DNA from 4 places in the Bacillus sp. FSL R7-0646 genome. Region 3 is predicted to be linked to each of the others. Evidence: predicted binding sites of a transcription regulator. Region 3 holds the regulator's gene; each other region holds the start of a gene.
The links. Region 3 encodes Rex, which represses fermentation and respiration genes when NADH is low (regulators of the CRP and FNR family bind a similar motif). Its sites were predicted from a motif close to TTGTGAAATATTTCACAA; they were not measured.
Positions count from the first base shown of each region.

Region 1: a site for Rex is predicted at 3,109-3,126, ahead of MKY62_RS20550 (formate/nitrite transporter family protein). Genes of this name have one in related genera too.
Region 2: a site for Rex is predicted at 4,490-4,507, ahead of ric (iron-sulfur cluster repair di-iron protein). Genes of this name have one in related genera too.
Region 4: a site for Rex is predicted at 3,849-3,866, ahead of MKY62_RS10240 (nitrate reductase subunit alpha). Genes of this name have one in related genera too.

Region 1 covers NZ_CP150217.1:3,953,243-3,960,762, reverse strand. Annotated here, with positions in the region: gene nhaC (Na+/H+ antiporter NhaC) at 1-392, shown strand, start outside; gene MKY62_RS20560 (malic enzyme-like NAD(P)-binding protein) at 427-1,758, shown strand; gene MKY62_RS20555 (DUF1259 domain-containing protein) at 1,776-2,105, opposite strand; gene MKY62_RS20550 (formate/nitrite transporter family protein) at 2,250-3,038, opposite strand; gene MKY62_RS20545 (cytochrome ubiquinol oxidase subunit I) at 3,837-5,243, shown strand; gene cydB (cytochrome d ubiquinol oxidase subunit II) at 5,230-6,246, shown strand; gene cydD (thiol reductant ABC exporter subunit CydD) at 6,246-7,520, shown strand, end outside.
Region 2 covers NZ_CP150217.1:1,997,593-2,005,112, forward strand. Annotated here, with positions in the region: gene MKY62_RS10280 (DUF2164 domain-containing protein) at 204-443, shown strand; gene MKY62_RS10285 (Crp/Fnr family transcriptional regulator) at 487-1,155, shown strand; gene MKY62_RS10290 (nitric-oxide reductase large subunit) at 1,312-3,666, shown strand; gene ric (iron-sulfur cluster repair di-iron protein) at 3,711-4,424, opposite strand; gene MKY62_RS10300 (DUF1360 domain-containing protein) at 4,590-4,961, shown strand; gene MKY62_RS10305 (cellulase family glycosylhydrolase) at 5,391-6,959, shown strand; gene MKY62_RS10310 (YnfE family protein) at 7,007-7,264, shown strand; gene MKY62_RS10315 (GNAT family N-acetyltransferase) at 7,291-7,520, shown strand, end outside.
Region 3 covers NZ_CP150217.1:617,502-625,021, reverse strand. Annotated here, with positions in the region: gene MKY62_RS03140 (CPBP family intramembrane glutamic endopeptidase) at 1-447, shown strand, start outside; gene MKY62_RS03135 (YdiK family protein) at 447-638, shown strand; gene tatC (twin-arginine translocase subunit TatC) at 684-1,460, opposite strand; gene MKY62_RS03125 (twin-arginine translocase TatA/TatE family subunit) at 1,467-1,646, opposite strand; gene MKY62_RS03120 (redox-sensing transcriptional repressor Rex) at 1,689-2,336, opposite strand; gene moaC (cyclic pyranopterin monophosphate synthase MoaC) at 2,340-2,846, opposite strand; gene MKY62_RS03110 (ABC-F family ATP-binding cassette domain-containing protein) at 2,993-4,918, shown strand; gene tsaD (tRNA (adenosine(37)-N6)-threonylcarbamoyltransferase complex transferase subunit TsaD) at 5,158-6,183, opposite strand; gene rimI (ribosomal protein S18-alanine N-acetyltransferase) at 6,173-6,631, opposite strand; gene tsaB (tRNA (adenosine(37)-N6)-threonylcarbamoyltransferase complex dimerization subunit type 1 TsaB) at 6,644-7,333, opposite strand; gene tsaE (tRNA (adenosine(37)-N6)-threonylcarbamoyltransferase complex ATPase subunit type 1 TsaE) at 7,314-7,520, opposite strand, start outside.
Region 4 covers NZ_CP150217.1:1,987,401-1,994,920, forward strand. Annotated here, with positions in the region: gene narH (nitrate reductase subunit beta) at 1-108, opposite strand, end outside; gene MKY62_RS10240 (nitrate reductase subunit alpha) at 98-3,784, opposite strand; gene MKY62_RS10245 (DUF438 domain-containing protein) at 3,959-5,200, opposite strand; gene MKY62_RS10250 (DUF1858 domain-containing protein) at 5,197-5,439, opposite strand; gene MKY62_RS10255 (TIGR04053 family radical SAM/SPASM domain-containing protein) at 5,528-6,631, opposite strand; gene MKY62_RS10260 (hypothetical protein) at 6,746-7,213, opposite strand; gene MKY62_RS10265 (YwiC-like family protein) at 7,363-7,520, shown strand, end outside.

The DNA.
Region 1 (7,520 bases), 870 kb from region 3:
AAGTGATCGTCTCCAAGTTCCAGCAAAAGCTGACTTCTGCCGGCAACGTCACATTCTCGACGATTATCGTCGCCTTCTTGGCAAATGTGTTCGGCTGCGCGATGTATGTCTCGCTCATTTTAACACCGAAAATTATGGAAAAAAGCTATGACAAGCTCGGAATTGACCGGAGGGTGCTGTCCAGAAACGCGGAAGTCGGCGGTACGATGACGTCGGGCATGGTGCCGTGGTCGGACAACGGCATATATATGGCGGGGATTCTCGGCGTCTCGACCTTCTCTTATGTGCCGTTCATGTGGCTGAGCTTTGTTTCAATCGGCCTTGCGATTTTGTACGGATACACAGGTAAATTTATTTGGTACACCGATAAAAAAGACTCGCCGGTTCAGTAGCCGATTTTAAAACAATTGATGGAGGTATTCTGTTATGAATGGCAACAATATTATTCGGAATTTGATGCTGGAAATCCCTTCAGCACCCGGAAACCTTGGAAAGGTGACAACGGCGATCGGCCTTGCCGGCGGTGATATCGGAGAGATTGAAACGATCAAGGTAGGGCCGAATTATACGATGCGGAACATTACGGTTCAAGTTGAGCATGAAGAACAGCTCACCGAGATTCTTGAAGTGATCCGCAACTTAAAAGAAGGCATCCATCTTCATACCGTTTCAGATGACGTGCTGGCTGCACATGAAGGCGGCAAAATCCGCATGAAAAGCAAGATGCCGATTCGCTCGCTTGCTGATCTGCGTCGGGTGTATACGCCGGGTGTCGCGAACGTGTGCGAGCTCATTAAAGAAGAGCCGCAAAAAGCGAATATTTATACCGGAATCGGCAATTCGGTTGCAATTGTAACGGACGGCACGGCCATCCTTGGCTTGGGAGACATAGGGCCAGTTGCTGGAATGCCTGTTATGGAAGGGAAAGCCGCTCTTTTCGACCAGCTTGCGGATATCAGCGGGGTTCCGATTCTGCTCGACACGAATGATCCTGATGAAATCGTAAGGACGGTTAAAAACATCGCGCCCGGCTTTAGCGGCATTTTGCTTGAAGACATCGGTTCACCGCATTGTTTTGAAATTGAAGAGCGCCTGAAAAACGACCTGAATATTCCGGTCATGCATGACGACCAGCACGGTACGGCGGTTGTGACGCTGGCGGCCGCCATTTCAGCAGCCAAGAGTGCAGGGGTGGATCTGAAGCAGGCCCATGTCGGCCAAATCGGCCTGGGCGCGGCGGGTGTCGCGATCTGCAGGATGTTTATGGCATATGGAGTAAAACGTGTTGTCGGAACGGATAAATCGCTTGAGGCGATGGCGCGTTTAGAGAACTATGGCGGCCATGCGGCTGAAAGCATCGAAGAATTGATGGAAAGCTGCGATATCGTCGTTGCGACAACCGGTGTTCCGGGATTGATCAATAAGAAATGGGTTCGGGAAGGCCAGGTGATTTTGGCTCTGTCCAATCCGAAGCCGGAGATTGAGCCTGAGGATGCGCTCGAGGCCGGGGCAGCCTACGCTGCAGACGGACGGTCTGTCAACAATGTGCTGGGGTTCCCAGGTATTTTCAGGGGCGTGTTAAATGCCGGAGCCGATTCGATCAGCCACCCGATGCTGGTTGCGGCCGCTGAAGCGATCGCATCCTGCACAAGACAAGGCGATCTTGTGCCTCATCCGCTGAACCCTGAAGTTCACGAGATTGTGGCCAAAGCAGTCGAAAGGGTCGCACTTTCAGAAATGGGAAAAATCAACGGATAAAGAAAACAGCTGCTGCTTCATCGCAATACGGATAAAGCGGCAGCTGTTTTTTTCGCGAATGTTAACGGCGGTTCTACAGATTGAAAATGAATATATAAAATATTCGGTTCTGTAAAAATCCAATGATTGTGGAGAGCACTGATAATGATGCCCTGATCGACAAGCTTTTTTGTAAACAGCGGAACTTCTTCAGGCAAAATTGCGACTTCGGCCATATTCAAGGCGATTCCGTTTTGATCGAGCGATTCGAACATGATTTCTTCCATGCCGACTCCCCGGCTCGGTCTTCCTTGAATCGCGACACGCAAATTCCGTTTGATGCTGACAGAACAGACACCGTGGTTCAATGTGCGGCTCCCCATTTAAAATATGTCCAAATTGCCGGCAAAGCGAATGAAAACTTTGCATCGCTGAACCTCCATTTTTAAAGTTACCACGATTTTATGAAGGGAGCCCGCATATTTAGAATCCATTAAAAATGGACGATCTTTTTATTTGATGATTTCTTCACCGCCCGGCTTGTTGGCATAGTGGTACATGAAGCCCATCATAAACGCGCCTCCGACCAGGTTCCCGAGTGTTACCGGAATTAGGTTATGGATTGCGCCTGCAATCGAAATGGTCTCCGGATGCTCGGTGACCAGAGAGACGGCAAAAGTGGCCATGTTCGCGATGCTGTGTTCATAACCGGAAATAAAGAAAGTAAAGACAAACAGCATCATAGAGAACATTTTCGCTCCGTCCCCTTTTTGCGCCATCGGAACGAAAAACGCAAGGCAGACAAGCCAGTTACACAGAATCGCTTTAAAGAACAATTCGGTCACCGGCGTATTCATTTTATGCTCCGCCACGCTGAGAATAAAGCCGGTGGAAGAAGGATCTTTAAATAAGCCGGTCGCAAAGATGAGGCCTGCGAAAAAAACGGCGCCCATTAAATTTCCTGCATAGCTGAACATCCACAGCTTGATCACAGTGGGCCAGCGCATTTTTTTACGAAGCGCAGCCAATGTATAATAAAATGTATTTCCCGTAAATAAATCTCCTCCGCCATAGACGATCAGAATAATGGCGCCCCCAAAGGTGATTGCTGCAATTGGATATGTGAACGGAGAATGTTCAACATAAAAGAGATTCCCCGTTTTAAACGCTACAATGACTCCGAACCCGATAAACATACTGGCCAGCATAGCCCGTAAAAGATAGCGAAGCGGGCTTTGCACAAAGATGCTTTGCTTTTTTAAAGCAAGCTCTTCGACTAGAACAAGTGATTTAGATTCCATGTTTTCCACCACCATCAAGTGTTTACTTAAGAAGTATCTATCATAAATACAACCTAAGTATAGCAGGATATTGTGAAACATTTCACAAATTTTGTGTATTTTGTTTGAACAAATGTATGGTTCGATTTTCATAGAATAAACGGGGTATCGTTATTGTTTATTTCAAAGCAATAAATATTCCTTCCCTTCCTCCGTTAATAGTCAGCGGGAGCTGGATGGCTGTGCAGGGGGAAAAACGTGCGGTGCAGTCAGCTCGTGCTGCGTGAAGGCTTCAGTGGAGATAAATCAGCAAATGGATGAAGGGAATGCGCAGAAGGCGGAAGGAAGATTTCACAGATTGGACAAAACAGCAGAACTTTCCGTAAGGCGCGCTCACACTGAAGGAAAACCCCGAATTTGTTTCACTGCATATAACGGTTTTCTTTTGATGCGACAGGCTTTCGCGAAGAATCACAGATGTTGAATGACGAAATGTTCCACGTGAATTTCGGGGCATTTTTCTCATGTTGTTTTAGTGCTTGTTAACCAGCGTGTCACAAAATATCTATAATTCCTTCGTATAATTGTCACAATGACATCCATAAATTAGGGAAAATGTACTTTATTTAAGAAGGAATTCGCGGTAAAGTACAGGTATAAATAACCATCCTGATAATAACGGAACATCAATGCGGGCCGAGGTCACCCTTTTGTCTGTAATCATAATCACATTAATAAGATGCATGTGAAAGTCTGAGCAAGTGTGATGCCCATTTGGCAAACGGGCCCGGCTAGAACAAAGAGGAGGAGACAGGAACAGTGGACGAACTCATTTTGGCAAGATTTCAATTTGCTTCAACAACGATCTTTCACTTTATTTTTGTACCGATGTCAATCGGGCTTGTCTTTATGGTTGCTTTAATGGAAACCCTTTATGTCGCAAAGAAAAAAGACATTTACAGAACGATGGCTAAATTTTGGGGGCACTTATTTTTAATTAATTTTGCAGTCGGTGTTGTCACCGGGATTTTACAAGAATTTCAGTTCGGAATGAACTGGTCGGAGTACTCCCGCTTTGTCGGTGATGTATTCGGCGCTCCGCTCGCGGTGGAAGCGCTGCTCGCTTTCTTTATGGAATCGACGTTTATCGGTTTGTGGATCTTCGGCTGGGACCGCCTTCCGAAGAAGATTCATTTGCTGTCCATTTGGCTTGTTTCGCTTGGCACGATCATGTCGGCGTTTTGGATTCTAGCGGCCAACTCGTTTATGCAGGAGCCTGTCGGATTTGCGATCAAAAACGGACGCGCGGAAATGACCGATTTTTTTGCGATTATTAAAAACCCGCAGCTATGGGTTGAATTTCCGCACGTCATTTTCGGTGCGCTTGCCACTGGGGCGTTTTTCATTGCCGGTGTCAGCGCGTATAAAATGCTGAAAAAACAGGAATTGCTCTTTTTTAAAAAATCCTTTCAAATCGCGATGATTGTGGCGCTTGTTTCCGGGGGCGGCGTTGCGTTCAGCGGACATGAGCAGGCACAGCATCTGATGAAGAGCCAGCCGATGAAAATGGCTGCCAGCGAAGCGCTTTGGGATGACAGCGGCGATCCGGCTGCATGGACGGTGCTTGCGAACATTGACACGGACAAGCAGGAAAACAAATCCGAGCTCAGCATCCCGTATGCGCTCAGCTATTTGGCTTATAAACAATTCAGCGGCGATGTGCCCGGAATGAAGACACTGCAAAAGCAATATGAAGAAAAATACGGAGAAGGAAATTATATTCCGCCGGTGAAAACGACATTCTGGAGTTTCAGAATCATGGCCGGATCAGGACTTTTAATGATCGTTGCCGCTTTGACCGGTCTTTATCTCAGCTTCCGCAAAAGACTCGAAACAAGCAAATGGTTCTTGCGGACAATGGTGGCTTTGATCGCCTTTCCATTCATTGCAAATACGGCGGGGTGGATCATGACTGAAATCGGACGCCAGCCGTGGACGGTGTTCGGTATTTTGACAACGGCGCAGTCCGTGTCGCCGAACGTATCAGCGGGAATGCTGCTGTTCTCTGTCATCGCGTTTACAGCGATTTATCTTGTGCTGGCGCTCGTTCTTGTCTACTTGTTTGTGCGGGAGATTAAAAAAGGGGCTGCACACCATGACCACCATCATGATGATTCCGTATCGACAGACCCGTTTGATCAGGAGGTTTACCATGGTATCTCTTAATGAATTTTGGTTTATATTAGTCGCTGTGCTGTTCATCGGTTTTTTCTTTCTTGAGGGCTTTGATTTCGGCGTCGGAATGGCGACGCGGTTTCTCGGGCGCAACGATCTTGAACGGAGGGTGATGATCAATACGATCGGTCCTTTCTGGGATGCAAATGAAGTCTGGCTGCTGACCGGGGGAGGCGCGATTTTCGCCGCTTTTCCGAACTGGTATGCCACGATGTTCAGCGGATATTACATTCCGTTTGTCTTTGTTCTTCTTGCATTGATCGGCCGCGGGGTCGCGTTTGAATTTAGAGGAAAAGTCGAAACCGCAAAATGGAAGAATACATGGGATTGGGTCGTATTTTTCGGCAGCATTCTGCCGCCGTTTTTGTTCGGTGTATTGTTTGCGAGCATCCTGCGCGGCATGCCGATTGATGCCGATATGAATCTGCACGCCGGTTTTACCGATTATGTGAACGTCTATTCCGTGACAGGGGGAGTCGCCGTTACGCTTCTCTGCCTGCTGCACGGCCTGATCTTTATTACATTGAGAACGGAAGCCGATTTGCGCGACCGGGCAAGACAGCTGGCCAAAAAAGTCGTATTCGCCGTTTTGGCGGCGCTTGTTGCCTTTGTTGCATTATCCATTTTTGAAACGGACTTGTTCACGGGCAGGGGGCATGTGACGATACCGCTTGCGGCTCTGATTGTCGTTTGCTATGTGCTGTCGATCGTGTTTATGAAACAAAAACGCGACGGCTGGACATTTGCCATGACGGGCGCAGGGATCGCTCTTACAGTGGCGACGATTTTCACTGCGCTGTTCCCGCGCGTCATGATCAGCTCGGTGAAAAGCGCATATGACTTAACCGTTTATAATGCTTCATCAGGCGACTATTCTTTAAAGGTTATGACGATCGTCGCGCTGGCACTGCTTCCGTTCGTGCTGGGCTATCAGATCTGGAGCTACTATGTTTTTAGAAAACGGGTCAGCAGCAAGGAGCCAATGATTTATTAATGGGAAAAGATCTTTTGCAATATAAAGGGATGAAACGAATACTTGCAGTACTCACTGTCCTGACATGCATGCAGGGCGCCGCCATTATCATGCAGGCCGAATGGCTTGCTGAAGCGGTTACCCGCCTTTTTAACGGAGAACGCGTCGGTTCGCTCTTTCCGCTGCTCATCTTATTTACCGCCGCTTTTTTATTTCGACATGCTGTTACCCTTGTCAGGCAAAAGCTGATATTTGACTATGCCGCCGAGACGGGGGCCGGCATGCGGAAAAAGTTTTTGGAGAAGCTTTTCCAATCCGGCCCCAGGCTGGCGAGGAAAGAAGGAACCGGTCATGTCGTCACGCTCGCGATGGAAGGAATTGCACAGTTCCGCCGCTATTTGGAGCTGTTTTTGCCGAAAATGGTCAGCATGGCCGTTATACCGCCGGCGGTTGTCTGTTATGTCTTTTTTAAAGACACATCTTCCGCTGCAGTCTTAATGATTACGATGCCGATTTTAATCACTTTTATGATCCTTCTTGGGTATGCGGCTAAAAGAAAAGCGGACAGCCAATGGAAAACGTATGAGATGCTTTCAAACCATTTTACAGATTCCTTGCGCGGCCTGGAAACATTGAAAGTGCTGGGCATCAGCCGTTCACATACTAAGAATATATTTCATGTGAGCGAACGGTACAGGAAGGCGACGATGAGTACGCTTAAGATCGCCTTTCTGTCATCGTTTGCACTTGATTTTTTCACCATGCTGTCCGTAGCGACCGTTGCTGTTTTTCTCGGTCTCGGTCTTGTTGACGGCAGCATCTCGCTGGAGCCGGCTCTTGCCATTCTGATTCTTGCCCCTGAGTTTTTTCTCCCTGTCCGGGAAGTCGGCAATGACTATCATGCTACATTGAACGGACGCGAAGCCGGTAAAGCGATCAAGGCGATATTGGATTCGCCGGGTTTCAAGGATGAGGCGCCTTTAAGTCTTGAGCGATGGTCTGACGACGATCAAATCGAGTTCAAGCATGTAGATGTGCGGCATGAAGATGAGGAAAACTGCTCTTTATCCGGGATTTCTCTTTCATTTAAGGGAAAGAGAAAAATCGGAATCATCGGGGAAAGCGGTGCCGGAAAATCTACGCTTATCGATGTGCTCGGCGGCTTCCTGGAAACGAAAAGCGGCGTTATCAAAGTCGGGGGAAAAAAGAGAACGCATTTGCAGACGGACAGCTGGCAAAATCAGCTCTTGTATATTCCGCAGCATCCCTATATCTTTCCGGATACGCTCGCAGCC
Region 2 (7,520 bases), 1.4 Mb from region 3:
AAAGGGAAAAATGAATAAATCAATCAGCATGTTTATCTTACAAAAAGTCTTTTTAAAACATTGTGAATTACGTCACACGGTCATTCGCTTGTTTCGTGTTTAATATCGGTAAGTGACGGAGAGTAAACGGATGTAAAAAAATAAATTGTTCATTTGCGGACTTTATCGTTTATCATGGAAATAAAAAAAGGAGTGCCGCTTTTATGTTTATAAAGCTTACCCAAGAAGAAAAACAAGCGATCATCGATGAAATCAAACGCTTTTATGTTGAAGAAAGAGGAGAAGAGGTCGGAGACATTGCGGCGATTCAAATGTTCGAATTCGTAAAGGAAAAGCTCGGACCTTACTTTTACAATCAGGCCTTGAAGGACAGCCGCAGAGTGGTGGAAGAGAAGGCAGCGGCGATTGAAGAAGAGCTCTTTGCACTGGAGCGCCGTCTGTGACAAACCGCTCTCCTTTAGCAAAACCGAAGGGATTGAAAGACCAATGGAGTTTCTGAAGCAATTTATGATTTTCAGCGGGTTGAATGATGAAGAGTTCAAGCAAATCGAGCAGATCGCGGCCAAGCGCACCTATCAGCCGAGAATGTTTGTTTTTATGGAGGGGGAAGAGAGGGAAGCGGTATTTTTCATCAAATCCGGTCTTGTTAAAGCCTTTAAAATCGATGAAGACGGCAATGAACAAGTGATTTCGATTCTGCAAAACGGGGATATGTTTCCCCATGTCGGCTTTTTTGACCTCTCCCCATACCCGGCAACGGCAGAAGCCGTTCAAGAAACCGAATTGATCGTAATCCGCATCGCCGATTTTAATGAACTTTTGATGAAATTTCCGGAAATGACGATAAAAGTGATGCAAATCATGGGGAAAAAGATTCTCGATTTGCAAGAGCGGATCCAGGGTTTTATCTCAAAAGACGTCCAGCACCGCTTGACACATGTATTAATGAAGCTTGCTGCTGAACATGGCATTCCTCAAGAAAAAGGGGTCTACATCAGCCTGCCCATTACCAATCAGGATTTTGCGAACATGGTCGGAACGTCAAGGGAAACGATTAACCGCACATTAAATGAATTGAAAAAGAAAAATCTGCTGACAGCTGACAGGAGCGGAATTTTCATTCATGATACAGACTGGCTGAACGGCTGCAATTAAGGCATGAGTTTTAGGCTTTCCATTGAACGGCAGATGGAAAGCCTGTTTTTTATTTTGTTCACAAATACGCCATGATTTAAGTGATCTGGTTCACAACTGGTGTTTTGCATATCCAGTATCTTAGGACATGCAAAATCAAAAAAGGAGTGAACCGCAATGGAAGTACAAAGAAAGACGGTGCCCGTTAAAAAAGCATCAAAAAACGGTTTTCTGAAATCCATTCTCGTCTTTACTTTAATCGTAAGTTTTTCGGTGCTGCTTTTGGGAGGCTATTGGATCTTCAAAGGACTTGCACCAAGACCTGTTGAAGTGTCCGGGCCAAACGGAGAGGTGCTCATGACAAAATCGTCTATTTCAGGCGGTCAGGCCGTATTTCAAAAATACGCGCTGATGGACTATGGAACGATTTTGGGGCACGGATCTTATATGGGGCCTGATTACACGGCCGAAGCCCTGAAAATCTATACGGAAGGGATGCAGGATTTTAAGGCGGAGGCACAATACGGCAAGCGCTTTAAACAACTTTCAGATGAAAAGCAGTCCACCATCCGGAATCACGTCATCCGCGAAATGAGAAAAAACCGTTATGATCGCCCATCAGATACATTGAAGCTGACAGACGCGCAGGTCTACGGCTTGCATCAAGTGCGCGATCATTACCGCAAAGTCTTTACAAAAGGAGACGGCTGGGGGCTTGAGCCCGGTTTAATTAAAGAAAGCCACATGCCTGAACGCAACAGGGCGTGGGTCGACAGCGAAGACCAAATCACGCAGGTCTCCGATTTTATCTTTTGGACGGCATGGCTTTCCAGTACATTAAGGCCGGGCGACGACATTACGTACACGAACAACTGGCCGTATGATGAAGATGCGGGCAACACGATGTCATTCGCCGCCGTTTGGTGGAGCGGCGCAAGCGTTACCATCCTCATTTTATTTGTCGGCATTATTTTATTCGTGTTTTACCGTTACAAGCTTGGAATGAAAGAGGCTTACCAGGAAGGGGCGTTTCCGGTATTTGATCTGGATAAACAGCCGCTCACCGCTTCACAGGTTAAAACCGGAAAATATTTCGCCGTTGTGTCGCTGCTGTTTTTTGTTCAGGCGATGTTCGGGGCTTTGCTCGCCCACTATTATATTGAACCGGACAGCTTTTTTGGGATTGATTGGATCAGGGAGCTGTTGCCCTTCAGCATATCTAAGGGATTTCACCTTCAGCTGGCGATCTTCTGGATTGCAACTTCATGGCTCGGGATGGGTATTTATGCGGCGCCGCTTGTCGGAGGCCGCGAGCCGAAAAGACAGGGGCTGCTTGTCGACATTCTGTTTTGGGCGCTGATCGTCCTTGTCGGCGGAAGCATGGTCGGCGAATGGCTCGGAGCGAAAGGCTTTTTAGGAAACAACTGGTTCTTATTCGGCCATCAAGGAATGGAATATATTGAACTCGGCCGCTTTTGGCAGGTCATTCTTGCGCTCGGCATGCTGATTTGGCTGTTTATCGTCTTCAGAGGCATTAAGAGCGGCCTCAAGCGGGAGCCTGATAAAGGCGGTTTGATTCATCTGCTGTTTTATTCTTCGATCGCCATTCCGCTGTTTTACGGTGCTGCCTTTTTCTTTAATCCCGGCACTAATATTACAATGTCGGATTTTTGGCGGTGGTGGATCATCCATCTTTGGGTGGAAGGGATTTTTGAAGTCTTTGCCGTCGTGGTCATCGGCTTTTTGCTCGTGCAAATGAACCTGGTGACGAAAAAGTCGACTGTCAGAACGCTCTATTTTCAATTGACGATCCTGCTGGGGAGCGGTGTCATCGGGATCGGACACCATTACTATTACAACGGGTCTTCCGAAGTCTGGATCGGCCTCGGTTCCGTCTTCTCATGCCTGGAAGTCATCCCGCTTACCCTGCTTGTATTGGAAGCTTACGAACAATACAAGATGATGAAAGACGGCGGACATCACTTCCCGTATAAAGCAACGTTCTGGTTCCTGATTTCAACGGCGATCTGGAATCTGGTCGGCGCCGGGGTATTGGGCTTTTTGATCAACTTGCCTGCCGTCAGCTATTTTGAGCACGGGCAGTTCTTGACACCCGCCCACGGACACGGGGCGATGATGGGTGTGTACGGCATGTTTGCCATTGCCGTCTGGCTGTATACGCTCCGCAATATCGCCAAAAAAGAAGCATGGAATGATAAATGGCTGAAAATAGCCTGCTGGTCGCTGAACATCGGCCTGTTCGGAATGGTGTTTATCAATTTGCTGCCGGTCGGTTTTCTTCAATTGAAAAAAGCGTTTGAAGACGGGTACTGGAGCTCAAGGGCGCCTGAGTTTTTACAGCAGGATGCAGTGCAAACGCTGCTGACTTGGAGGGCCGTGCCGGATACGATCTTTTTAGCCGGAATCGTGATTTTGGTTGTATTCAGCATCAGAGCATTATTCCATCTCCGCAAACCGACGCATCGGGAAGGAGAAGCGCTGCCTGTTAAAGACATTGCTTCAGATGAATAGATAAACAAAAAGACAGAGGAAGTAAAATCCTCTGTCTTTTTGTTTTATTGATTGGCTTCCGCTTCAAGCCGCGGGAACAAAATATTGTTTTCCAGGTGAATGTGCTGAAAAAGATCCGTTTCCAATTCATCAAGCTTTAAGTAAGTCAGTGTATATGTTGTGCATGCCCCTTCAGGAAGGGTATAGTCATTGGTCACTCTTCTCAGTTCCTTCAGGATGCTGCCTGCGGCTTCATGCTCTTGTTCAAGGACGTCGATCGTCTGAACCGCTTCTGCTAAGCGGTCCATTGATCGCGTCTCTTCATAGGCCATCACTTTCGGGAAAATATGTTCCTCTTCCTGGAAGAGGTGATGTTCGAGTTCTGTTTTCAGCTGATGGAACAATTGATGGACCTGGGCGAGCTCCGGATGATGGATGCCATGAACCCGGTATACTTTTGTAACAAAGCCTGACAGTTCAGGAAGCACCTCATACAGGTAGGCATGGTGCGTATGAATCACATGGTCGATCAGCTGTGAATACGGGGCTTCACTCCAGTTCGTCTCTTTTGCGTTTAATGCCTTTGTCTCTTGATATAATGTATTGATTCTAGCTAAGATCTCTTCTTCATTTAAATCCTGCTCTTTTATCGCTTCACCGATCGGACGGTTGCCCCCGCAGCAAAAGTCGATGCGATATTCTTTCAGCAGCCGGCTGGCTCTTGGAAAATGGGTAACAATATCACCCGTTTTTGTGTTTTGATCAAAAACTGCTTCCATTTGTAAAACCTCCTGAAGTGTTTTTTATGCTATGGGTTAAATGTAACGGGTTCACTGAAGGAAAATCGTGATCTACATCACATTCTGAAAAAATGACGGAAAAAGCAATAAGTCAGAAGAAATCGGGAAATAGCTATAGATAACTTTTCATGTTGGAGGCCCGCAATGGAGCATATATCCTGGCTTACATTTACGATGCTGATTCTCGCCAGTTACCGGTTAACTCATTTAATTGTTTTTGATAAGATCACGGAGTTTATCCGGAAACCGTTTATGAAGAAAAAGCAGACGGTTGATGAACAAGGGCATGTAGAAACGAAAAAAGTGCCGAAATCAAACTTCGGCTATTTGCTGAATTGCTATTGGTGCGCAGGGATATGGTGCGCTTTGATCATTGCTGTCGGGTATCTGATTGTCCCAAAAGCGATATTCCCGTTGATTTTGATTTTGTCGGTCGCCGGGGGGCAGGCGATTCTTGAAACGTTTGTCGGTGTCGCCACAAAACTTGTCGGCTTTTTCTCCGATTTAAAGAAGTAAACCCATTCCAAGCGGATGGTTTTATTTTTTTGTCAATAAAGTGATACAAACAGCAGAGAGAACGAGTCAGTTTTATGAACTTTTCACAGCGATTTTTCCCGGATGCGGCATTTTAGGCAGAGAGGAAGCATCTCATTGTAAAGATTTCAGTTTTTAAAATTTAGAATTGAGAGAAAAAGGATGTGCAAAGTCCCCGGCCATTTGTTTTAAAAGCTTGCGGTCACTAGTATTCAGACCTCCCATTTTATACGAAAAGAGGAAATAGATAGATTTTTTAAGCGCCAAAAAACAAGAAATATGGTTGATAGACAATCGGTGAATAGTTTATTTACAATCAGTTCGTGCTACAGGCAAGGAAAGGAGTGAAAAATGGCTGCGGAAAAAGTATTTTCGAAAAATAAAATCATTGGAGGAAAAAGAATGTCATATATGAAACGTTCCATCTCTGTCTTCATCGCCTGTTTTATGGTAGCGGCGCTTGGCATCAGCGGTATCATTGCACCGAAAGCGGCTGCCGCTTCTAAAACACCCGTTGCTGTAAACGGACAGCTTACCTTAAAAGGTACGCAGCTCGTCAATCAAAACGGAAAAGCGGTTCAGCTGAAAGGAATCAGCTCCCACGGTCTACAGTGGTATGGCGATTATGTCAACAAAGACTCGTTAAAATGGCTGAGAGACGACTGGGGCATCAATGTTTTCCGCGCGGCCATGTATACAGCTGAAGGCGGCTATATTGACAATCCGTCGGTTAAAAACAAAGTGAAGGAAGCCGTCGAAGCGGCAAAAGAACTCGGAATCTATGTGATCATTGACTGGCACATACTGAGCGATGGCAATCCAAACCAAAACAAAGCGAAAGCAAAAGAATTTTTTAACGAAATGTCAAGACTTTATGGCAAGACGCCAAACGTCATTTTTGAAATTGCCAACGAGCCGAACGGCGATGTCAACTGGAATCGCGACATTAAACCTTACGCCGAAGAAATCCTGTCCGTGATTCGCAAAAACTCTCCGAAAAATATTGTGATTGTCGGAACAGGCACCTGGAGCCAGGATGTCAATGATGCGGCGGACAATCAGCTGAAAGACGGCAATGTCATGTACGCGCTCCATTTTTATGCGGGCACGCACGGTCAGTCTTTGCGGGATAAAGCCGATTATGCACTCAGCAAAGGAGCGCCGATTTTCGTCACAGAATGGGGAACGAGCGATGCTTCAGGAAACGGCGGGGTCTACCTTGACCAATCCAGGGAGTGGCTGAAATATTTAGACAGCAAAAAAATCAGCTGGGTAAACTGGAACTTATCCGACAAACAAGAGTCGTCAGCAGCTTTAAACCCAGGCGCCTCTAAAAACGGAGGATGGTCGCAATCCGACTTGTCCCCATCAGGCAAATTCGTCAGGGATAACATCCGCAGCGGGTCAAACGGTTCGTCAGGAGACTCTGGATCGAATTCGAAAGGGTCAGATCAAAAAGACCAAAAAAAGGATCAGGATAAACCAGGTCAAGACAGCGGCGCTGCAGCCAACACGATAGCAGTACAATACAGAGCGGGGGACAACAATGTAAACGGCAACCAAATCCGCCCTCAGCTCAACATTAAAAACAACAGCAAAAAAACCGTCTCTTTAAATCGAATCACCGTCCGCTACTGGTATAAAACGAATCGCAAAGGACAAAATTTTGACTGCGACTATGCCCAAATCGGCTGCAGCAAAATCACGCACAAATTCGTCCAAATAAAAAAAGCGGTAAACGGAGCAGACACGTATCTTGAAGTAGGGTTTAAAAATGGTACATTGGCGCCGGGTGCAAGTACAGGTGAAATCCAGATCCGTCTTCACAATGACGGCTGGAGCAATTATGCCCAAAGCGGCGACTATTCATTTTTAAATTCAAACACGTTTAAAAATACGAAAAAAATCACGTTGTATGAGAACGGAAAGCTGATTTGGGGCACTGAACCTAATTGGTGTCCGTTTTCGTATATATTATAATGGAAGGAATGAGGAATATTTTTGTAAACATGAAAGGAGATGGATGTATGAATGAAACATTGCAGCAATACATGATGCTTGTCAAGGAACACTATGACACGATCAATGGACCGGATTACACAGGCAAGGAGGAAGACATTGAAAAGAGAAAGGAACAAATCGAGCTTTACGCCAAAACGCTTCAGCAAGGCTTTTCAACAGATGATGACTATGATGAATTCGCAGATGCCGTGATTAAATGCGCATACGGAGATCTGACGGTGGAAGAATTAGAAACGGTTTATCAGGAATTAACGTCTCCATAATCAATAAAATAAGGGGGAGGAGAAGCATGAAAGACATGATCATGAAGACAGACCGGCTTATTTTGCGAAAAATGAGGCGCGATGACGCCGAAAACCTGCTCGAAATCTTTTCTGACCCGATAGCAATGGAATATTATCCATCGACAAAGAATGAAAAACAGACATTGCAATGGATCGACCGGACGCTTGAAAACTATGAAAAACACGGAACCGGTCTGTGGGTTGCCGAACATAAACAAACGGGCGAATTTTTAGG
Region 3 (7,520 bases):
GCGCAGTCAATTGCCGCTTCGATCGAAATGAACTTGTTCGGGGTCAACCCGGAATCCGAAAATACGCAGCGGATTATGAAAATCATCACCGCATTGCCGCTGATGGTGTTTGTCTCTTCTGTATTCGGTCCGATTCTTGAAGAAATCATTTTCAGAAAGATCATTTTCGGTGCGATCTATGAGAAAACGAATTTTTTCGTTGCCGCTCTGTTCAGTTCGGTGCTCTTCTCGGTCGTCCATTTGGATTTCAGCCATCTGCTCATTTATACGGCAATGGGATTCACATTCGCCTTTTTATATGTCAGGACCAACCGGATTATCGTCCCGATTTTCGCCCATGTCGCCATGAATACGCTCGTCGTCTTGCTGCAGACATTCCGGGAGCCTATTGAAGAATATTTGAAAAACGTCGAGAAAATGCAAATGATTATTGGAGGATTTCTATGATGAGAAGCCCTAAATTCTGGGGAGTGATTTATTTATTAACGGGTGTGCTGTTTACGTATCTCGCGGCAACCTCGCCCGGAAGCATGTGGTCTTTTTATACGATCCTGCTGATGCTTTTCGCAGCCTATAATATCAGCATCTCCTTTAAAATGTTCGCCCTGGCCGGCAGGATGAAGCGAAAAGATCAATAGCCTTTTATTTGAAAGAAAAGAGCCATTCTGAAAAAAGAATGGCTCTTATTTTGTATGGTCGTTCAAAAACGATTGATTTTCCTCTTGAATCATTGTTTTTTGCGCCTGCCTGTAGGATATTCTTGAAATCACGATACTGATTTCATAAAGAATGAGCAATGGCACGGAGACCATTAAATGCGACAATAACTCAGGCGGTGTAATGAGCGCCGCAATGACGAACAACACAAAATATGCATATTTTCGGATTTTCGCCAAAAACATCGGCGTCACGAGACCGAGCCTTGTGATAAACATGATGACCACAGGCATCTGAAACAACAATCCAAAAGGAAGCGTCAACTGAAGCAGAAACTGAAAATATTCGTGTATTCCGATGACCTGGTTGACATTCAGATCATCTGAGACTCTCGTCATAAAGTCCACGACAAACGGAAATAAAATAAAGTAAGAAAAGGCAATGCCGCCTAAAAAAAGAATGATCGATATTGGAATATAGCTGAGCGTCACTTTTCGTTCTTTTTCATACAGCCCCGGGCTGATGAAAGCCCACAGCTGGTATAGAACAAGCGGCGAAGTCAAGACAGCGCCGATGATGAACGCGAACTGCACGTACACAAATAAAGGATCGGTCAGCTTGAACGCATTGAGAGTCAGCAGCTTCGCTTCATCCGTCTGCTGCAGGTAGATTATGAGCGGCTTCGCCAAAAAAAAGCCTGCCGCAACAAACAAAACAAAAAAGAAAAAAGTGATCACAAGCCGTCTGCGCAGTTCTGTGATATGTTCTAACAGCGACATTTCTTTTCCCTTCATAAATGTCATCCTATCCTACTGATCTTCTTTCTTTTTATTATCGGAATCGTCGTCAGCCAAACCTTTTGTCGCATTTTTAAACTCCCGCAGCGTGTTTCCCGCCGCTCTTCCCAGCTCGGGAAGTTTTTTCGGGCCGAATATCAAAAGCGCCACCACGACAATTAAAATAAAGCTTCCAGGACCGATTGTTGGCATAAAGCCTGCCCCCTTTCCTTTATTTATTTTTCGTTTTCCGTTTTACTTTTCCTGCATTGAATAATGTTTCAGAAAATACACCAGCGACTGAAGTTCCACTGCCAAATCTATATGATGAATGCGAATGTGTTCCGGCACATTCAAGCGAGCCGGCGTGAAATTAAGAATGCCTTTAATGCCAAGCGCCACCAGCCTGTCTGTAATCGACTGTGCGGCTTGAGCTGGAACCGTCAAAATGGCGACCGGGATATCATCATCCGTCATATGCTCTTCAAGCTTATTCAGGTCATAGACGGGAACGCCGCCGACCTCGGTTCCGATTTTTTCTTCATTGATGTCAAACGCCATGGCGATTTTTGTATTATTGTTTTTGATAAAATTGTAATGGAGAAAGGCTGTCCCCAAATTCCCCACGCCAATAAGCGTTACGTTCGTCGTTTCATCCTGATCAAGCGTCTTTCTGAAAAAGGACAGCAAATAATTGACATTGTAGCCGTATCCTTTTTTCCCGAGCGCGCCGAAGTACGAGAAATCCCTTCGGATGGTCGCGGAATCGACTTTGACGGCATCGCTCAGCTCAGCGGAAGATACACGCTGTTTCCCGGATGCATGAAGGTTTTTTAAAAAACGATAATATAATGGCAGCCGTTTCGCTGTCGCTTGCGGAATTTTTGAATGATCCATGTTCATAAACTAATCCTCCATGTCTACATCAGCTTTTTCCCTTTTATAGTCACCGTTTTTCCCGCCTGTCTTTTCGAGAAGAAAGGTCGGTCCTATCACCATTCCCTTATCCGCCGCTTTGCACATGTCATAAACGGTCAGCGCACATACGGAGGCCGACGTTAACGCTTCCATTTCCACACCTGTGCTCCCTTTGGTCTTGACGTTAGATTGTATATGCAGGATGCTCTTCTGCTCTTTCTTCTCCCAGCAAAAGGCGATGTCGACTCCTTTCAGAGCGATCGGATGACACATCGGGATGATGGCGGATGTCTGTTTTGCAGCCATGATTCCGGCCACTTGCGCCACCGCCAAAACATCGCCTTTTCCGATTTCGCGGTTTTTGATTTTTTCATGTACTTCTCGATTCATGGACACGCTTGAAACAGCCGCAGCTGTGCGCACTGAAGCTTCCTTTTCGCTTATATCAACCATCTTGGCTCTGCCTTGTTCATTAAAATGTGTAAACTCATTCATGTTCTTAACTCTCCTTATAATGATCATACACTATTTTTTTCAATCTGTCTTTTTCTTTGGCTAAAATCTTCCAGACTTCACTTAATTGTTTGCTGACTGCGCGGTGATAGGCTACACTTAAAATAGCAGACAAGAGGTGAAAGATCATGATGATTTTACAAGTAAATCAGCTTTCAAAATCGTTTGGAGCCGATACGATTTTAACGAATATAAAACTCGAAGTCAGGTCTCGGGACCGGATTGCGGTCGTCGGACGCAACGGCGCCGGAAAATCGACTCTTCTAAAGATTATCGCAGGAAAGCTCTCATACGAAAAGGGGGACATCATCAAACCTAAAGATTTGACGATGGGCTACCTTGACCAGCATTCCGGCCTCGATTCCAAGCTGACGCTTAAAGAGGAATTGCTGTCGGTATTTGATTTTCTTAAAAAAATGGAAAAAGAAATGCGCGCGATCGAGGAAAAGATGGCGCAAGCCGGACCGGACAAGCTTGAATCATTAATGAAGACATATGACAGGCTTCAGCAGGAGTTCAAGGACAAAGGCGGCTACCAATATGAGGCAGAGGTCAGATCCGTCATGCACGGGCTCGGCTTTGCGGGATTTGACGACTCCGTCCGCGTTCAGGATTTAAGCGGAGGCCAAAAAACAAGACTTGCCCTCGGAAAAATGCTTTTGACAAAACCCGACCTCCTCATTTTGGACGAACCGACAAACCACTTGGATATCGACACCCTGACATGGCTCGAACAATATTTGCAAAGCTACAGCGGAGCGATTTTAATCGTTTCCCATGACAGGTACTTTCTTGACAAAGTGGTTACCCAAGTTTACGAGATTACCAGGTCCCAAAGCAAAAAATATATCGGGAACTACAGCTCTTATCTCCAATTAAAAGCCGAGCAGCTGGAAAGGGAAACAAAGCTTTACGAAAAGCAGCAGGACGAAATCGCCAAGCTGCAGGATTTCGTCGATCGGAACTTGGCAAGGGCTTCGACGACGAAACGGGCGCAGAGCAGACGAAAGCAGCTTGAACGGATGGAGATCATGGACAAACCGCTTGGAGATGAAAAGTCGGCGTCATTCCGCTTTGAAATTACAAGGCAAAGCGGAAACGATGTACTGCGAGTGGAAGACCTGACGGTAAGCTATCAGGACCAGCCCCCGCTTCTCCGTTCACTGGATTTTCGCATTACCCGCGGGGAAAGCGTTGCACTAGTCGGGCCGAACGGAATCGGCAAGTCGACCCTTTTGAAAGCATTGATCCAAAAGCTGCAGCCGGTGTCGGGAACAATCGCGACGGGCTCTCACGTCTCAATCGGATACTACGACCAGGAACAGGCTGAATTGACGTCGTCAAAACGCGTGCTTGACGAGCTTTGGGACGATTATCCGGAGATGAATGAAAAGGATATCAGGACCTGCCTCGGCAACTTCTTGTTCTCGGGAGAAGATGTATTAAAGCCTGTACATGCATTAAGCGGTGGCGAAAAAGCCAGGCTTGCCCTCGCCAAGCTGATGTTGCAAAAAGCGAACTTCCTTATTCTTGATGAGCCGACAAACCATCTCGACCTGGACAGCAAGGAAGTCTTGGAGAACGCTTTAATCGATTACCCGGGAACGATATTATTTGTGTCCCATGACCGCTATTTTATCAACCGGATTGCGACAAAAGTACTGGAGCTTTCTCGCGACAAAGCCGAAGAATATTTAGGCGACTACGATTATTACACGGAAAAAAAAGCGCAGCAGCTTGAACTGAAAGAACTAGAAAAACAGACGGAAGAGCGTCAGAAAGCCGCTTCCGAAAAACCGGGCGCAAAAAAGAGCTATGAAGAAGAAAAAGAGCTGAAAAGAAAAGAACGCCAGCGGCAGCGCAGGATTGAAGACATCGAAACAAGAATTACGGCCATTGAAGAACAAATTGAAAAGAATGAAGAGCTCCTATGCAATCCCGACGTCTTCCAAGACCACGAGAAGGTTCAGGAAATCCACTCTGAAAATGAACAGCTGAATGAGGAGCTTGAACAGCTGTTATCAGAATGGGAAACACTATCTACAAATGAATAAAGGATGAGCCGCTCCAAGCCGGAGCGGTTTTTTTGTCCACAATTGAAATCCTTTATTTAAAAGAAAGAAAGCGATTTACCCACAATATCCACAAATAACATAATATTTATACACATTACTAACAGGTAAAAAAGGTCTGTAAATTAAGGTTTTTAACATTATACACAAGACTGTGGATATGTGTTGATAACTTGTTAATAACTTTTTCCGGGTAAAAAAACCTCACAAAGCGTGAGGTTTCAATAAGACGTCAGATCTAAGCCAGGCTGACCATTCATATCATATTTTCCTCTGATTCCTTTTTCAAAAGCAACCGTACCTGCGGCGGCAATCATGGCGGCATTGTCCGTACACAGCGAGAGCGGCGGGATCAAAAGCTCGATCTCCGGACGGCTGCTGAACGTTTTTTCGAGCGCGGCTCTCAGCCCTTTGTTTGCAGCAACTCCTCCGGCAAGCAGCACCTGTTTGACGCCATAAGCTTCCGCAGCGCGTTCCGTTTTTGTCACGAGGACATCTATGACGCTTTCCTGAAAGCTGGCTGACAAATCTTCCGGAGCTATCGTTTCGCCTTTTTGTGAAGCGTTGTGAAGCGTGTTGATGACTGCAGACTTCAATCCGCTGAAGCTGAAATGATAAGACCCTTCTTCAAGCCATGCGCGCGGCAGCGGCACATTTGCCTCGCCTTTTTGCGCAAGTTTGTCAATGTGAGGTCCACCCGGATAAGGAAGCCCCATCGTTCTCGCCACTTTGTCATAGGCTTCGCCTGCAGCATCGTCGAGCGTCTCTCCGATTACTTCAAATGAGCCGTGCTCTTTCATATATACGAGTTCGGTGTGGCCGCCTGAGACGACAAGGGCAATCGCCGGAAATTGAATGTCCTGAACAAGCCTGTTGGCATAGATGTGACCGGCAATATGATGCACGCCTACGAGCGGTATGCCCCGGGCAAAACTGAGCGCTTTCGCAGCATTCACGCCGATCAATAGAGCGCCTACAAGCCCCGGTCCTTCCGTTACTGCAATGGCATCAATGTCATCAAACGTCATGTCCGCTTGTGCAAAGGCTTCCTCAAGCACGATCGTGATCTGTTCCACGTGATGCCTTGATGCGATCTCGGGAACGACGCCCCCAAACCGTTTATGACTCTCGATTTGCGACGCTACGACATTTGAGATGATGTCCGTCCCGTTTTTGACAATCGCAGCGGCAGTCTCATCACAGCTTGTTTCGATTCCTAATACATACAGATCTTTTTTATGATTCATTTAGTCTCACCCACATTAATAATGCATCTTCCCCATTATCGGTATAATAATTTTTGCGAATTCCTCCCGGCTCAAAGCCGAGCTTTTTGTATAAGCTCTGTGCAATATGATTCGATACCCTCACCTCTAAAGAAAGCTGAACCGCCCTTTTCATCCGGCAAAGCTTCATGGCCGCCTTCAAAAGAGCTTCACCGAAGCGGCGGCCCCGGTATGCAGGTGAAACGGCAATATTGGTGATCTGGGCGTCATCCATTACGATCCAAATCCCGCAGTAGCCGACGACTTGCTCCTCAACTTCGAGAACGAGATAATGAGCATACATATTGTGAAAAAGCTCATGATGAAAAGATTCTTTTTTCCACGGAGAAGAAAAAGAGCTTTTTTCAATTTCAAAAACCTGGTCCAAATCCTTTGGATTCATATCGCGTATGACCATTTGCGTGTTCATGGCTTCACCCGTTTACTTTTGTTTTTCAAGCCAGACGGCCTCGGCTTCGGCCAGACGAATATAGTTTGGAACAATGCTGTGCACTGGCTCGTCCTCTTTAAGTTCTCCGATTAAAGCCAATTCTGAAGGTCTTGGAAGCTGCAGGGCAGGGTCTGCAATAACCGCTTGTTCATCGAGAATCCGTTCGATCATTTCCCTGTGAATCCCGGTGTCGCTTCCTATGAAAAGGACTTGCTGATCCATGGCTTTCAGCTTTTTTAGCCAATCTTCAAGCAGAATGTTCTGGTCCTCTTCCAATCCATGGAGTTTGCCGTCCCTATACTGGTACAGTCCCGTATAAACCTGACCGCGCCTAGCATCAAACAACGGACAAATCAAGCCTTGGAAAAAACGGCCGTTTGCCGCAAGCACTTCAAGGCTTGAAACGGTTTTAACCGGAATATTTAATGACCATGCAAGCGTTTTGGCAATCGTCACGCCGATCCGCACGCCTGTATATGAACCCGGGCCTTTGGCAACTGCAATTTGGGTCAGGTCACTAGGCTTTAAACCGCACTCTTTAAGGAGTTCGTCGATTGCCGGCATGGCTCTGACCGAATGGTTTTTCTTTAAGTGGGATATATGCTCGGCTATCACTTTTCCGTCTTTGATTAATGCCACTCCGAGCGTTAAATTGGATGTATCAATCGCAAGTATCGTCATGTTTGCTGATCTCCTCGCAAAGATTTTCGTAGCGCCTGCCTTTAGGTGTAAAGGTCAGCTTTCGCTTGTCATCACCAAGCCGCTTAATGACCACCTCAAGGCGTTCTTTTGGAAGCTGCTCTTCAATCAAATGCGCCCATTCCACAAGGCAGACGCCGTCTCCCTCAAAATATTCATCTAATCCGAG
Region 4 (7,520 bases), 1.4 Mb from region 3:
TGCACCGGAACGGTTTGTCCAAGTGTTTTTGCATGTGACGCTGCATGTATGGCAGCCGATGCATTTGTCAAGGTTCATTACCATTCCGATTTGCGCTTTAATCTTCAAGCCAATCGACCTCCTTCAATTTTCTGATCACGACATTGAGGTCGCGCTGATTTCCTGTCGGCCCGTAGTAGTTGAATCCGTAGCTGAGCTGTCCGTAGCCTCCGATCATCTGCGTCGGCTTGACATGGATGCGGGTCGGGCTGTTATGGGTTCCTCCGCGGTTATTCGTCAGCTTTGTTCCCGGCACGTTGATATGTCTGTCTTGGGCATGGTGCATAAACGCCATTCCCTTTGGAATCCGGTGTGATGTCACGGCCCGTGCGACGACGACACCGTTTCGGTTGAAGCACTCGATCCAGTCGTTGTCCTGAATGTCGGTTTCTTCGGCATCGTCTTTATTCATCCAGACTGTCGGCCCGCCTCTGAAAAGGGTAAGCATCGGCAGGGAATCAAAATACATGCTGTGAACCGACCATTTATTATGCGGCGTTAAGTAGTTTAAAACGATTTCTTTTCCTTCCTGATCCGGACGCTTGTTCAAGAAAGGGCGGTGGATCAGGATCGGCTTGAATGTCGCCATGTTTTCGCCGAATTCTGTCATCATTTCATGATCAAGGTAAAAAGACTGTCTGCCGGTCAGCGTTCTCCACGGAATCAGTTTTTCAACGTTTGTCGTAAACGGAGAATAGCGTCGTCCGCCTTTTTCAGAACCGCTGAAAGCAGGGGAGGTGATCACCGTTTTCGGCTGAGCTGAAATTTGCTCAAATGTGAAGCATTCCTCTTCCCGTTCTTCAGCTAAATCTTTCAACTCAAGATTCGTAATTTTTTCAAGCGATTCCCACGCTTTAACGGCTACTTTCCCGTTTGAAGTGGAAGAGAGAGTCAATACCGCTTCAGCAGCTTGTCTAGCATCACTGATGTCGGGACAGCCCTTGGCGATCGTGTCGTCTTTTACGACGCCGAGCGTTTTTTTGAGAGAATTATATTCCGCTTCAACAGACCAGTTCATTCCTTTCGTACCAAACGGCTGTTTGACAACATTCGGCCCAAGCGATGTCATCTTATTGAAAATCTGCTTATAATCCCGCTCCACAACGTGAATTTGCGGCATTGTTTTGCCTGGTACGGCAGGGCAGTCGCCTTTGCTCCAATCTTTGATTTTCCCGAGCGGCTGCGCCATTTCTTGTGGAGTGTCATGGAGAAGAGGAGTCGCAACAGCCTCTTTGACAGGTTCCATATCCACTTCTTCAGCCAGATCGGAAACCGCTTTTGCCAGTGCTTTAAAAATATCCCAATCAGACTTTGCTTCCCACGGCGCGCTGATTGCCGGATTAAACGGGTGGATGAACGGATGCATATCCGTGCTGCTGAGATCGTGTTTTTCGTACCAGGTGGCCGCAGGGAGCACGATGTCTGAATAAAGGGCTGTTCCCGCCATCCGGAAATCGAGATTGATCAGTAAATCGAGTTTGCCTTCAGGCGCTTTGTCACGCCAAGTGATTTCTTCCGGACGGATGCTGTCCTGATCATCGTTCATCAGTCCGTTTGTCGTGCCGAGCAAGTGTTTCAGAAAATATTCATGGCCTTTGCCGGAGCTTGAGATTAAATTGGCTCTCCAGACAAATAGATTTCTCGGGAAGTTCTTTTCATTGTCAGGATCTTCAATCGAAAACTTGAGCTTTTTCTCCTCGAGCTGTCTGGCAATATAGATTCCGACTTGCTGAGCGTTCTCAGCGCCCGCTTTTTCTGCTTCTTTATACAAGTCGATGCCGTTTTTCTCAAACGTCGGATACGATGGAAGCCAGCCGAGTCTCGCCGCCAGCACATTGTAATCGGCATGGTGCTTGTAGCGCGATGTTTTTGCGATTGGTGAAGCGAGCCCGCTGATTTCCTGATCTTCATAGCGCCACTGGTCGGTGGCGAAGTAGAAAAATGATGTGCCGTTTTGCAGTTTGGCAGGGCCTCCCCAGTCCTTGGCCATCGCGATCGTCTGCCATCCTTCGGCCGGCCGGAGTTTTTCCTGGCCGACATAGTGAGCCCAGCCTCCTCCGTTAACTCCTTGGGCTCCGACGAGAAGCACAAGGTTCAGTACAGCTCTGTAAATGGTGTCTGAATTGAACCAATGGTTAATTCCGGCGCCGACAATGATCATCGAGCGGCCCTCTGTGTCAATCGCATTTTGCGCGAATTCCCTCGCGATCTTGATCACCATTTCACTTTTAATGCCAGTAATCGGCTCTTGCCAAGCCGGTGTAAACGGTTCAGGATCATCAAATGATGCCGGCGTCTGTCCGCCGATTCCGCGGTTGACGCCATAGTTGGCGAGAGTCAGGTCGAAAACGGTGGAAACAAAGACTTCCTCGCCGTTCAAGATGACTTTTTTGATCGGAAGCGGTCTTTCAAGCACTTTATTGCCGTCATGTGAGAAATACGGGATGTTGACCGTGCCGATCATATCTTCGTATCCAAGCATGGAAAGCCGAGGTGTGATCGGTTTTTCTGAATCCTCATCAACCATGCGCAGGTTCCATTTTCCTTTGCCGTCCCAGCGGGAGCCCATCGTGCCCTGCGGAATCGCAAATCCATCTGTGTCTTCGTCCCAAACGGCAGGCTTCCACTCATCGTGCTCTGTCGCGCGCCCGATATCTTTAGCATGGAGGAAGCGGCCTGCTGTGAACGTTCCGTTTTCCTCTTTCAAAGTCACCAAAAACGGGAAATCGGTATATTGTTTTGCATAATCAATAAAACGTTCCGTTTTCTGGTTGACATAAAAGTCTTGCAGAATAACGTGGCCCATCGCCATGGCCAGTGCGCCGTCCGTGCCTTGTCTGATGCTCAGCCAATCATCGGAAAACTTTGAGGACTCGGCAAAGTCCGGGCTGATCGAAATCACTTTTGCTCCTTTATAGCGGGCTTCGGCTAAAAAGTGAGCGTCAGGCGTTCTGGTAAGCGGGACATTAGAGCCCCATGTCATGATGTAGCCAGAATTGTACCAGTCGCTGCTTTCCGGAACGTCGGTTTGATCTCCCCAAATTTGCGGTGAAGCAGGAGGGAGGTCGGCATACCAGTCATAGAAGCTCAGCATCGGCCCGCCGATCAGGGACATAAAGCGTGATCCTGCTGCATGGCTGAGCATCGACATGGCTGGAATCGGCGAAAAGCCGACATTGCGGTCAGGGCCGTATTTGGCAATGGTATACAGAAGGGAAGCCGAAATCAGCTTCAGGACTTCGCTCCATTCGGCGCGGACAAATCCGCCTTTTCCGCGCGCCTGTTTATAGGCTTTCGCTTTTTCAGGGTTTTCGACAATTGATTTCCATGCTTCAAGCGGATTTTTGCTGCTGTTTAGCGCCTCGCGCCACATCTGGATCAGCACACCGCGTACATACGGGTATTTCACGCGGAGCGGGCTGTATATATACCAGGAAAAGCTGGCTCCCCGCGGACAGCCGCGCGGTTCAAAGTCCGGCATATCAGGGCCTGTCGAAGGGTAATCAAGCCGCTGCCCTTCCCATGTGACGATCCCGTTTTTGACGTAGATATTCCAGCTGCAGGATCCTGTACAGTTCACCCCATGGGTAGAGCGAACCACTTTATCATGCTGCCATCTATTTCTGTATACATCTTCCCAATCCCGGTCTTCATAAGTGGTTTGGCTGTGTTGATTGGAATGGCGTTCAATAGGGGAGAAATAATTTAATCTCCTGAAAATGGGACTCTTTTTCTTTTTTTTCATTGCTGGTTCACTCCTTCTGAGTCAGTGATGCTACCCTCACTATATATGGAGGAGGCGCTGCACCTTGTTAAATTTGTCACATGGTTTCGGCTTTTCACAAATTTGTCACATTTTCAGGAGGGGGAAGAGGGCGGACAAAAAAACAGCCTGCATGGAAGCGGGCTGTCGAATGGTTCAATCGCTCGTGTTCAAAATTCTCTTTTCCCCGTTAATCTCCTGAATCGGGGCGATGTTCTGGGTGAATTCCAAAGTGCCGATATAGCGGCCGTTTTCATCGCGTACGGCAAAATAGCGGATGAACACGTATTTGTCTTTAAATTTGATCCAAAAATCTTCAACATCTTTTTTGCCAGATTTAAAGTCGTCCAGAAGTTTGTTGACGATGTGGACGCTAGCCGGCGGATGGCAGTTTTGGACGGTTCGGCCGATTACGGCTTTTGTCCGGGCGAAAATCCGTTCCTTTCCGTGTGAAAAATAGCGGACCACATCGTTTTCATCGATGAAGGTGATATCGACCGGAAGATGGTTCATCATGTGTTCAAGCTGATCCACAGACAGAATACCGGTAGGGAGTCTGACATAGCCATCAGCCGCCTCTTCGCTCGTTTTGATCTGATGGCGTTCAGGCTTCCACACCGTTTCCGGAGCAGTCAGGCAATATCCGATCTCGTCGCTTTCGGCTGCGATTTTCAGCCATTCGTCTTCTGTCAGCGTTCTGAGCGCCATCGGCAAGAGGATATTTTCTTCTTTATAAATCATTTCCGTGCCTTCTTGAATGATAAACGTTAGTTCGCGGATGACCTCATCTTTTTTGTCCGGCGTATACTCTTCCAACAAACGCTTCACTTCTTTAATGCTCTTGCGGATAAAATCGTCGACAGCCCACATGACTTGGCTTGGCCCTGTAATTCCGTACTTTTCTAAATAGGGGAACAGAAGATTTTCTTTTCTGCTGTAATGTTTGTCGACGTCAGCTAGCAAATTTAAGTCTGCGAGCAGTTTGAGAATGTTGTCGCGATGATCTTCTTTTTCAAAGCGTTCCAAATGAAGCTGCATTTTAAAGTTCAAAAGGAGGTCGATTTCTTTATTTTCTTTCATAAATGTATGAACGGGATGGCCAGGCTGCTTGTCGGCGTCCGCGCGGTGAATGTCTTCAATCGATCCTTTAAACACAGCGGCGTGAACGGAGCAGAGCTCTTGGATCTCTTCAGGTGTAATGCCTTCTTCCTTCATCAACGCCTGTTCCAGCTGGGCGATTTCTTCGGCATTGACTGAGCCGAATGCCTTTTCGAACCGTTTTTTGACGTCGGCAAGCGGCTTTCCTTTATGAAGGTCGATGATGATCTCCTTCAGAAGCTGCTTTTTTTCCTCAGGCAGACCTTGCTGCGTTTCCCGATTGTTAATGATTTCGCTCATTGTTTTTCTCCTTTCCAAACGGGGTCAAATCCGTGTGCTTTCAATATGTCTAAGACATGGTTCCATTCGATTTGCATCATTCGCGCGCCTTTTGGAATCGTCATGATGCGCCCGGCTGTTTCCAGCATGCCGGGCTTTGTAATATTTTGAAACCCGGCATCCTTCATCACGGCTTTTAGTTCAGGATGCAATGTGCAAAGTTTGTAAACGGAATCGTCCAAATCAATTTTTTTATGCAAGGGATCACATCCTTTGATAGTGATGATCATTCTCATCTATACCGTAATACAAGGAAGCTGAAAAAAATGTGACGTACATCACATTTTTTTAGCGCAAAGCCTTCGGAATATAAATGCAGCTCGGATCGCTTTCTAGGTAATCGCCTGTCAGAGCATAAGCACGCGAGCGCGAACCGCCGCACACATGACGGAATTCACAGACGCCGCATTTCCCTTTAAATCCGTCCGGATTTCGAAGATCCTTAAAGATCGGTGATTCGCGGTAAATCTCAGCCAGCGGCTGTTCGCGGATGTTTCCGGCTTTAACCGGCAGGAGTCCGCTTGGATATACATCACCGATATGGGAGATAAACATGAACCCGTTGCCATCGTTCACACCTTTCGGAGCCCGGCCCAATCCGCCGATGGCATCCATTTTTCCTTTCTGCAATGCGTGTTCATAGCGGATTTTCATGTGGGGGTCTTTCGCTTCCCGCATTTTTTGCTGAATGACGACCCGCCGGTAGTGCTGGGCTGCTGTCGTTTTGATGTCAAAAGGCGCTTCTTTTGCCAAACGGCTGAGCCAGAGAAAGACTTTTTCATGGTCCACCGGGGAAATCATATCTTCCCGCTTCGCGCGGCCTGTCGGGACGAGAAAAAACACACTCCATAGTACGCAGTTCAATTCTTTGATCAGCTTTGCCATTTCATCCAGGTAATCGATGTTATAGGAGGATATGACGGTATTAATCTGCAGAGGCAGCTGACATTCATGAATGTAGCGAATGGCCTTCATAGTCAGGTCAAAAGACCCGTCCGTTCCCCGAAAATGATCATGAATCTCCCGGGTCGGGCCGTCCAAGCTGAACGCCCATCGGGATAACCCGATTTCTTTTGCTGATTGAATCGCTTCTCTTGTAACATTCGGCGTGGCACTCGGGGTCATGGAGACGCGAACCCCTTTTTGGACGGCATATTCAATAATGGCGAATACGTCGTCTCTCATTAAAGGATCGCCTCCTGTAAGCACGAGGAGGGGATTGTCCATCGCATGAATTTGATCGATTAAATCTTTTCCCTCTTTCAGGGATAGCTCCCGAGGATCGCGTTTATTTTGAGCCGATGCCCGGCAATGAAGGCACTTGAGCTCGCAAGCCCTTGTCAGCTCCCAAATGACGATAAACGGAGACTTGTCGAAATCGCAAAGTATCATCTTTCATCTGTCCTTTCGTTTGCATTCATGTGTATCGTAGCGGAAATGCAGGAGAAAAAAAGTTAAGTAGATCACATTTGGAAAAAAGAAGAGAAAGAAGGGGAGAGGCCCTTCTCACACGTCGTCTTCTGCGGAGGAGTTGAGGTAGCGCAAAAAAAGCTGGTATGAAAAAAATAAATTCTGCTGGAGCAACATGAGAAAGTTCGTCTGTAATTGGCGGTTATAAGTCATCATTTTTTTGAAATTATGAAACGGTATTTCAAGTACGGCGGTTTCAGAGGCAGTATTGACTGAAATAAACGGAGATAAGAAAGGTTCGCCTTTTTGATCAATAGGAAAAACATCGCCTTTTTCCCACTCGGCGATCGTCCGTGATTCTTCCGGAAGCCTTCTGTCGGAAAAATGCACTTCTCCTTTTAAAACAAAATAGACGGATTGCGAATGAAGGAACGATCGCGAATGCTGAGACGGTTGGATATCTATCACCTTACCGTTCTTCAGCAGCTTTTTGATGATCGGAAGGGGTACTCCGAAAAACATAGGAAGATTTTTCAGAAACAATAAGTAGTCAAACCGGTCCATGGTATATCCTCCTTCTCTATATTGGCTTTTAGTATAAAGCGCCGGGCTGCAGGGCGCAGTGATTTAATTCACACGACTGTATGCAAAATGTCACTGTGTAAAAAGAACGAAACTTTTATAATGTAATAGAAAAGAAGGGAGGATGTGTGATGAAAGTGTTCATACCGAAGCAGCACGGCGCCTGGGCGATGCTTGTCATCCCGTTTATTCTCGGCATGTTCGCCGGAGGCGCAGATGTAAAGCATATTCCGCTGTTCTGCGGATGGCTGTTTCTATATCTTGCGGCATCTCCGGCTATGATGATGGT